2 regions of the Streptomyces sp. NPDC048507 genome follow, and region 1 is predicted to be linked to the other one. Evidence: riboswitches for the same ligand, from Rfam matches in the RefSeq annotation. Region 1 holds a riboswitch; the other holds the start of a gene.
What was found. A riboswitch is a leader RNA that binds a small molecule or an ion and turns the genes downstream of it on or off. The one in region 1 is predicted to bind S-adenosylmethionine.
Positions count from the first base shown of each region.

Region 2: it holds a riboswitch for S-adenosylmethionine, as region 1 does, so the genes downstream of both, ACGFXC_RS22050 (aminotransferase class V-fold PLP-dependent enzyme) here and thrC (threonine synthase) in region 1, are expected to answer to the same signal.

Region 1 is NZ_JBICWZ010000013.1:77,549-81,688, forward strand. It holds gene ACGFXC_RS29000 (MoaD/ThiS family protein) at 345-620, opposite strand; gene thrC (threonine synthase) at 655-1,944, opposite strand; SAM riboswitch class I at 1,962-2,119, opposite strand; gene ACGFXC_RS29010 (glucosyl-3-phosphoglycerate synthase) at 2,315-3,265, shown strand; gene ACGFXC_RS29015 (trehalose-6-phosphate synthase) at 3,328-4,140, shown strand, end outside.
Region 2 is NZ_JBICWZ010000007.1:392,716-396,855, reverse strand. It holds gene ACGFXC_RS22060 (cytochrome bc complex cytochrome b subunit) at 1-243, shown strand, start outside; gene trpD (anthranilate phosphoribosyltransferase) at 411-1,475, shown strand; SAM riboswitch class IV at 1,571-1,687, shown strand; gene ACGFXC_RS22050 (aminotransferase class V-fold PLP-dependent enzyme) at 1,912-3,318, shown strand; gene ACGFXC_RS22045 (ferredoxin) at 3,331-3,924, shown strand; gene ACGFXC_RS22040 (Lrp/AsnC family transcriptional regulator) at 3,952-4,140, opposite strand, start outside.

The DNA.
Region 1 (4,140 bases):
AGTTGCGCCGGAACGCCTCGACCGCGGCTGAATGTATCCGCACCGGTGCTGTCTGCGACAGGTCATTCCGACGAGAATTCTGGACACCGGGAAACATTGAAATAGAGTGAAAATTTGGCATATTGCCGGGCAACTCGGGCCCGGCAATCCTCGCCAAAGACCCAAAGGGCGCACCCATGTTGACTCAATGTCAACCCTCGCCGGCCCCGTTCATATGCGGCGGGCAAGAACGGCGGAGGGGACTTCCCCAACCTTACCGCGCCCAATCAAGCAGAATTGCCCCCTCCGCTTATGAGCGGAGGGGGCAATTCACTTTACGTCCGGCGCCCGGAGGGGCAGGAGCGTCAGCCGCCCGCGACGGCCGGGATGATCGAGACGCCGGCGCCGTCGGGCGTCGCCGCCTCCAGGCCGCCCTCGAAGCGCACGTCGTCGTCGTTGACGTAGACGTTCACGAAGCGGCGCAGCTTGCCCTGGTCGTCCAGGACCCGGGCGGCGATGCCGGGGTGGCTGCGCTCCAGGGACTCGATGACCTCGGCCAGGGTCGCGCCCTCGGCCGGGACCTCGGCGACGCCGCCGGTGTAGGTGCGCAGGATGGTGGGGATGCGGACGTTGACGCTCATGGCGCTACCGCCTTTCCGGGATGCGGGGGAAGGGTCAGGCCAGGCCGGCGGCGCGGAACGCGTCCAGGCTGGGGCGGATGGTGGCGCTCTGGCCGCTGTCGGCGGCCACCGCCTCCAGGGTCTTGAGGCCGTCACCGGTGTTCAGGATCACGGTGGTCAGCGACGGGTCGAGCTGCCCGTTCTCGATGAGCTTCTTCGTCACGCCGACGGTCACGCCGCCCGCGGTCTCGGCGAAGATGCCCTCGGTCTGCGCCAGGACCTTGATGGCCTCGACGACCTGGGTGTCGTCGACGTCCTCGACGTAGCCGCCGGTGCGCCGCGCGATGTCCAGGACGTACGGGCCGTCCGCCGGGTTGCCGATGGCGAGGGACTTGGCGATGGTGTCCGGCTTCTGCGGGCGGACCACGTCGTGCCCGGCCTTGAAGGCGGTGGACACCGGGGAGCAGCCCTCGGCCTGGGCGCCGAAGATCTTGTACGGCTTGTCCTCGACCAGACCGAGCTTGATCAGCTCCTGCAGACCCTTGTCGATCTTCGTCAGCTGGGAGCCGGACGCGATCGGGATGACGATCTGGTCGGGCAGCCGCCAGCCGAGCTGCTCGCAGATCTCGTACGCCAGGGTCTTGGAGCCCTCGCCGTAGTAGGGGCGCAGGTTGACGTTGACGAAGCCCCAGCCCTCGCCCAGCGGGTCGCCGATGAGCTCGGAGCAGAAGCGGTTGACGTCGTCGTAGTTGCCCTCGATGCCGACCAGGTCGCCACCGTAGACACCGGCCATGACGACCTTGCCCTGCTCCAGGTCGTGCGGGATGAACACGCAGGAGCGGAAACCGGCGCGGGCGGCCGCGGCGCCGACGGCGCCGGCCAGGTTGCCGGTGGAGGAGCAGGAGAGGGTGGTGAAGCCGAAGGCGCGGGCCGCCTCGACGGCGATGGCCACGACGCGGTCCTTGAAGGAGTGCGTCGGGTTGCCCGAGTCGTCCTTGACGTAGAGCTTGCCGGTGACGCCCAGCTCCTTGGCCAGGTTCGCCGCGTCCACGAGCTTGGTGAAGCCGGGGTTCAGGCTGGGCTTGGAGGCCACGTCCGCGGGGACGGGCAGCAGCGGTGCGTAGCGCCAGATGTTGTCCGGACCGGCCTCGATGGCCGCGCGCAGGGCCTCCGGGTCGCCGAGCGGCAGGTCGTAGGCGACTTCGAGCGGGCCGAAACACTCGACGCAGGCGAAGACGGGACCGAGCTCGAAGCGGGTTCCGCACTCGCGGCAGGAAAGGCCGGTGGCGGGTCCGAGATCGACGGATCCGAGGTTGGCGGAAGTGGCGACAGTCTGTGCAGCCATGACGGCGAGGCCCTTTCTCCTCATCTTCCCCATGGCGCACTTCGCCATGAGACGGAATTGGCACCTTCCCGAGCCGGGGACCTCGCGGGAGTGCGTCGAAAACGCATCGCGAGAACCGACTGGAGGGTTGCCGGGGCTTCAACGGGCCGTGTCCCTCTGCCCCTCTGGATGAGCGGTATGGCACCGGCACACGCGCTCTATGGCGCGCCGGTGCGTTTGTGCGCGGGGACCCCCGGCATGCGGTGGTCCTTCGCGTTGTTCAAGACTGTAACCGAAGGCCCGGGTGGTTGAGACAGCCGTCCGAACGGCGAGATGGATCACATTTCGCCCCAAAACAACGAGTGACGCCGACAGGCAGGGAGTGCTGAGAGTGCTGGATGAGGTGGAGCGCTGGCTGGCAGACCGCTCCTGGTCCGCCGCCGACCGACCGCTCGACCAGCTGCTCGACCGGAAACGGGCGGCCGGGACGACGGTCAGCGTGGTGCTGCCCGCGCTCGACGAGGAGGCCACGGTCGGGCAGATCGTCGAGGTGATCCGGCGCGATCTCGTCGACGGCCTCGCGACCCCCCTGGTGGACGAGCTGGTCGTGGTCGACTCCGGGTCCGTCGACCGTACGGCGCAGGTGGCCGCCGAGGCCGGCGCCCGGGTCGTGCACCGGGACGCGATCCTGCCGCGGATCCCGGCGCTGCCCGGCAAGGGCGAGGTGCTGTGGCGCTCGCTGCTCGCGACGACGGGCGACGTCGTCTGCTTCGTCGACGCCGACCTGCGGGACTTCTCCGCGTCCTTCGTCTCCGGGATCGTCGGGCCGCTGCTGACCGATCCGCAGGTGCAGTTCGTCAAGGCCATGTACGACCGCCCGCTCGGCGACGCCCCGGGCCAGGGCGGTCGGGTCACCGAGCTGGTGGCCCGCCCGCTGCTGAACCTGAACTGGCCGCAGCTGGCCGGGTTCGTCCAGCCGCTGGGCGGCGAGTACGCCGTACGGCGCTCGCTGCTGGAGCGGCTGCCCTTCCCCGTCGGCTACGGCGTCGAGCTGGGCCTGCTGGTGGACGCGCTGCACACGGTCGGCCTCGACGCGCTGGCCCAGGTCGACGTCGGGGTCCGGCTGCACCGGCACCAGGACGGGCGGGCGCTGGGCCGGATGGCCGCCGCGATCTACCGCACGGCCCAGCTGCGGCTCTCGCGCGCGCACCTCGTACGCCCCGAGCTGACGCAGTTCGAGCGGGGGCCGGACGGGTTCGTGCCGCGCACCTACCCGGTGGACACCGAGGAGCGGCCGCCGATGGCCTCGATCGCCGAGTACGCGCGCAGCCGGGTGGCCTGAGCGGCCGGAGATGTGGCGTACGGCTCGGTTTGAGCCGGGGCGGGCCGGGCTAGGTTCGCGGCATGGCTTCTCAGGTACTCGTCGCCGCGAACCGCGGCCCGCTCTCGTACGCCCTCTCCGACGACGGCACGCTCAGCGCCCGGCGCGGCGGTGGCGGGCTCGTCTCCGGCCTGTCGGCGGCCCTCGCGAAGCAGCCGGAGGCCCTCTGGATCTGCGCCGCGCTCTCGGACGCGGACCGGGAGGCGGTGCGCCGGGGGACCTCCGAGCCCGGCGTCCGGATGCTGGACATCGATCCCGCGACCTACGACGGCGCGTACAACGGCATCGCCAACTCGGTGCTGTGGTTCACCCACCACCACCTCTACGACGTCCCGCGCGAGCCGGTCTTCGACGCGGCGTTCCGCCGCCACTGGGAGGCGTACACCGCCTACAACCGGGCCTTCGCCGGGGCGCTGGCCGAGGAGGCCGCCGAGGGCGCCCGCGTCCTGGTGCAGGACTACCACCTGGCGCTGGTCCCGGGGCAGCTGCGCGAGCTGCGCCCCGACCTGCGGATCGCGCACTTCACGCACACGCCCTGGGCGTCGCCGGAGTTCATGGAGATGCTCCCGGACGACGTCCGCTCCGAGCTGGTGTGGGGCATGCTCGGCGCGGACCAGCTGGGCTTCCACGCCCGGCGCTGGTCGGAGAACTTCATCGCGGGGGCGCACGCGAACGACGCGACCGGGGTCGCGGAGCCGTCCCCGGCCCCCGGCGCCGGCCGGGAGGGCGGGGTGGCGCACCGCAGGAAGCGCGCCGACGGCGGCGGGGACGGGCCGGAGCGGTTCACCGAGGTCCGCCGGTATCCGCTCGGCGTGGACGCGGAGGACCTGCGGGCG
Region 2 (4,140 bases), on a different contig from region 1:
GAGTTCGTCGAGGTCCACGAGCCGCTCTCGCAGGGCAAGCTGCACACCCTCACCTCGCACACGCAGTACGACCCGATCGAGATCGGCCCGACGGTCGACGAGAACGGTGTCGAGCGCAAGGTGAAGGCCACCGAGAAGCTGCGCGCGAAGCTCAGCAAGGGCTTCTACGGGGAGAACACCCACATCCCCAAGCCGACGGTGGAGGAGTACAAGGAGATCCAGAGCGGCCACGGCCACCACTGACCTCCGGTAGGACCCGTTAGAGGGATCGGTTCCGGCCAATCCCGGTGTTGCCACGGTGAGGGCCCCGTCCAGTGTCTGGACGGGGCTCTTTGCCGTCTCCGGGGCTGGATAGGCTGAGATCCTTCCCCATTCCACGTGGAACTTTTTCCGAGCAGCAGGAGCGGACCATGAACGTTGTGACCCCGGCAGGCGGCGACAGCGTGGCGGCCCGCGGCTGGCCGGGTCTCCTCGACGCCCTGCTCACCGGCCGCGACCTCGGGGCGGACGACACCGCCTGGGCCATGGACCGCGTCATGCGCGGCGAGGCCACGGACGCGCAGATCGCCGGTTTCATGGTGGCGCTGCGGGCCAAGGGGGAGACGGTCGCGGAGATCAACGGCATGGTGCGTGCCATGTACGATCACGCCAACCTGATCGAGGTGCCGGGCCGCACGGTGGACATCGTCGGCACGGGCGGGGACGGGGCGAAGACCGTCAACATCTCCACCATGTCGGCGCTCGTGGTGGCCGGTACCGGTGCCAAGGTGGTCAAGCACGGCAACCGGGCCGCCTCTTCGGCGAGCGGCTCCTCCGACGTCCTGGAGAAGCTCGGCGTCAACCTCAACCTCACCCCGGCCCGGGTGGCGGAGGTGGTCGAGGAGGCCGGCATCACCTTCTGCTTCGCGGTCAAGTTCCACCCCGCCCTGCGGCACGTGGCGGCCGCCCGCAAGGAGCTGGGCATCCGGACCACCTTCAACTTCCTCGGCCCGCTGACCAACCCGGCGCGGGTGCGCGCGCAGGCCACGGGCGTGGCCGACCCGCGGGTGGCGCCCATCGTCGCCGGGGTGCTCGCGGAGCGCGGCTCCTCGGCTCTGGTCTTCCGCGGCGACGACGGCATGGACGAGCTGACCACGACGGCGACCTCCCGGGTCTGGTGGGTCCGCGGGGGCAAGGTCACCGAGCTGGCCTTCGACCCGCGCGACGTCGGGATCCCGATCGTGGACGTCGCCGACCTGCGCGGCGAGGACCCCTCCTACAACGCGGACGTCGCCCGCCGGCTGCTGGCCGGTGAGAGCGGCCCCGTGCGCGACGCCGTCCTGCTGAACTCGGCGGCTGCCCTGGTGGCGCTGGACCCGGGCACCGGCTCGCTGGAGGAGCAGATCGCGGCGGGCATCGCCCGTGCGGCCGAGTCGATCGACTCGGGTTCGGCCCGGGCGGCGCTGGAGCGCTGGGTGGCCGCCAGCAACGCCTGACCCGCGACGGCCGGAGCGCCGTTCCCGCGAGACCCCGGTCCACATGGTGGACCGGGGTCTTGTGCGCGGGGGATCTTGTGGCAGGATGCTGACCAGGTCACGAGTGACAGCGTTTTGGCCCCGGCTCGCTGTCCGGCAACCCTCCTTCCGTGGCGGGGTGCCCCGGGTGATGACCAGGTCGTAGGCAGCGAGGTCTACGGCAAGCGCGGATCCCTCGATACCAGGGGTCCTGGGTCTTCGAGGAGCTTTTTCCGTGAGCAAGCGAATGCGATAGGGCGACTCCGCCCCTTCTTCACCCCTCGGAACAGGGTCGCCGCGGCGTACCCCCATGTCCTTCCGAGGCTCTCCCCGTACCCCTGTGGCCGGCCGCCGAGCCGTACCCGCGTACGGGCCGAACAACGAAGCCATTCAGCCCTGCCTGCCGGGAGACACCGCCATGTCCGCAACCCTGAACGCCACCGCCACCGCCGCCGACTCCGTTGCCGCCTGCGCCGACGCCGGCGTCGACCCCGCCTGTGCCGCGCCGCTGCCGGTCCTCGGCCGGGACGTCACCGTGCCGCTCGTGACCGGTGGCGAGGTCACCTACGCCGCCCTCGACTACGCGGCCAGCGCCCCGGCGCTCCAGCGGGTCTGGGACGACGTGGCCGCGTACGCCCCCTACTACGGCAGCGTGCACCGCGGGGCCGGGTACCTCTCCCAGCTGTCCACCGACCTGTTCGAGCAGAGCCGCGTCGCGGTCGCCGAGTTCCTGGACTGCCGCCCCGCCGACCAGGTGGTCTTCACCCGGTCGACCACCGACTCGCTGAACCTGCTGGCCGCCGTCCTCCCGGCCGGCTGCCAGGTCTTCGTCTTCGAGACCGAGCACCACGCCTCGCTGCTGCCCTGGGGCGACGCGCAGGTCACCTACCTGAACGCCCCCCGCACCCCGGACCAGGCCGTCGCGACGCTGGAGCGGGCGCTCGCCGACCGCGACCCCTACGGCCCGGCGCTGGTGTGCGTCACCGGGGCGTCCAACGTCACCGGCGAGCTGTGGCCGGTCAAGGAGCTGGCCGCCGCCGCGCACGCCCACGGCGCGCGGATCGTCCTGGACGCCGCCCAGCTGGCGCCGCACCACCCCGTGTCCGTCCAGGAGCTGGACGTCGACTGGATCGCCTTCTCCGGCCACAAGCTGTACGCCCCCTTCGGCTCGGGCGTGCTCGCCGGCCGCGCCGACTGGCTCCAGCAGGCCCCGCCCTACCTCGCGGGCGGCGGCGCCTCCCGTACGGTGGCCCGCCGCGAGGACGGCGGCGTCGACGTCGAGTGGCACACCACCGCCGCCCGCCACGAGGCCGGCTCCCCGAACGTCATCGGCGTCTACTCCATCGCCTCGGCCTGCCGGGCCCTGAAGGAGGCCGGGTTCGAGGGCCTCGTCGCCCGCGAGAACCACCTCATCGCGAAGGTCCGCGCGGGCCTGGCCGAGGTCCCGGCCGTCCGGGTCCTGTCCCTCTTCGGGGACGACGCCCCGCGCGTCGGCGTGATCTCCTTCGTGGTCGACGGCTGGAACAGCTCCCACTTCGCCGCGGCCCTGTCCGCCGAGTACGGCATCGGCGTCCGCGACGGCCTCTTCTGCGCCCATCCGCTGGTCCGCACCCTGCTCGGCAGCGAGCCGCAGGAGCCGGGCGAGTGCGGTGCGCCGGAGGCGGCGCCGGGGGAGCGCTCGCTCAACGCGATCCGCGTCAGCTTCGGCGCGGGCACCCCCGACGAGCACGTCGAGCGGTTCGTGCGCGCGGTGAAGGAGCTCGTCGCGGACGGCGCCAAGTGGCAGTACCGCACGGAAGAGGGCCGCTGCGTCCCGGCGGTCTGACACGCTGCGGTCATGACCTACTGGGACCCCCTGCCGACCGTCCGGGCGATCGTGGGCAAGCCGCTGCCCCAGTGGGACCCGCGCCGCGGCCCGGTGCGGCACGACTGGAGCGGTCCCGCCGGACGTGTACACCACCCGTGGGCCCGACGGGACTGGCGCAGCGTGCCGGGCCCGTTCTACGCGGCGGAGACGGACACCTGCTGGACGGGGCGCGGGTGCGCGCCCGCGCACGTGCTGTACGACGACGACGGCGACGGCCAGGAGTTCGTCTACCGCCAGCCCCGCTCGCCGCGGGAGGCGTACGAGCTGATCTGCGCGGGCGAGTGCGAGGTCTTCGGGGCCTACGGAGGAGACGGGGACGCGTACTGGACCCCGGAACTCGTCCGTGACTGGTGGCGGGACCGCCGGCGGGTGCGGGAGTGGGCCGTCCGCCTGGACCGGACCTGGTCGGTGTCGGCCCGCGCCGACGAGCGGGAGGCGGCGGGCGGGGCCCGCGCGTACGTGTCCCACATCGACGGCGAGCTGGAGGGGTACCTGCGCGGCTACCTCTTCCGGCTCCAGGAGGGCCGGACCGCCCGGTCGGCGGAGGCTCTGCCGGGGCTGTGAGGCCCCGGGCCCGGGACCGGCCGGGCGTTACGCGTCCAGGCCGATGGCGAACGCGGCTTCCAGGTCGTGCTGCGAGTAGGTGCGGAACGCCACGTGCGTGTCGGTCGCCTCGACGCCCGGGATCTTGCTGATGCGGCCGGGGATGATGTCGGCCAGGTTCTCGTGGCGGGCCACGCGGACCAGTGCGATCAGGTCGTACGTGCCGGTGACGGAGTA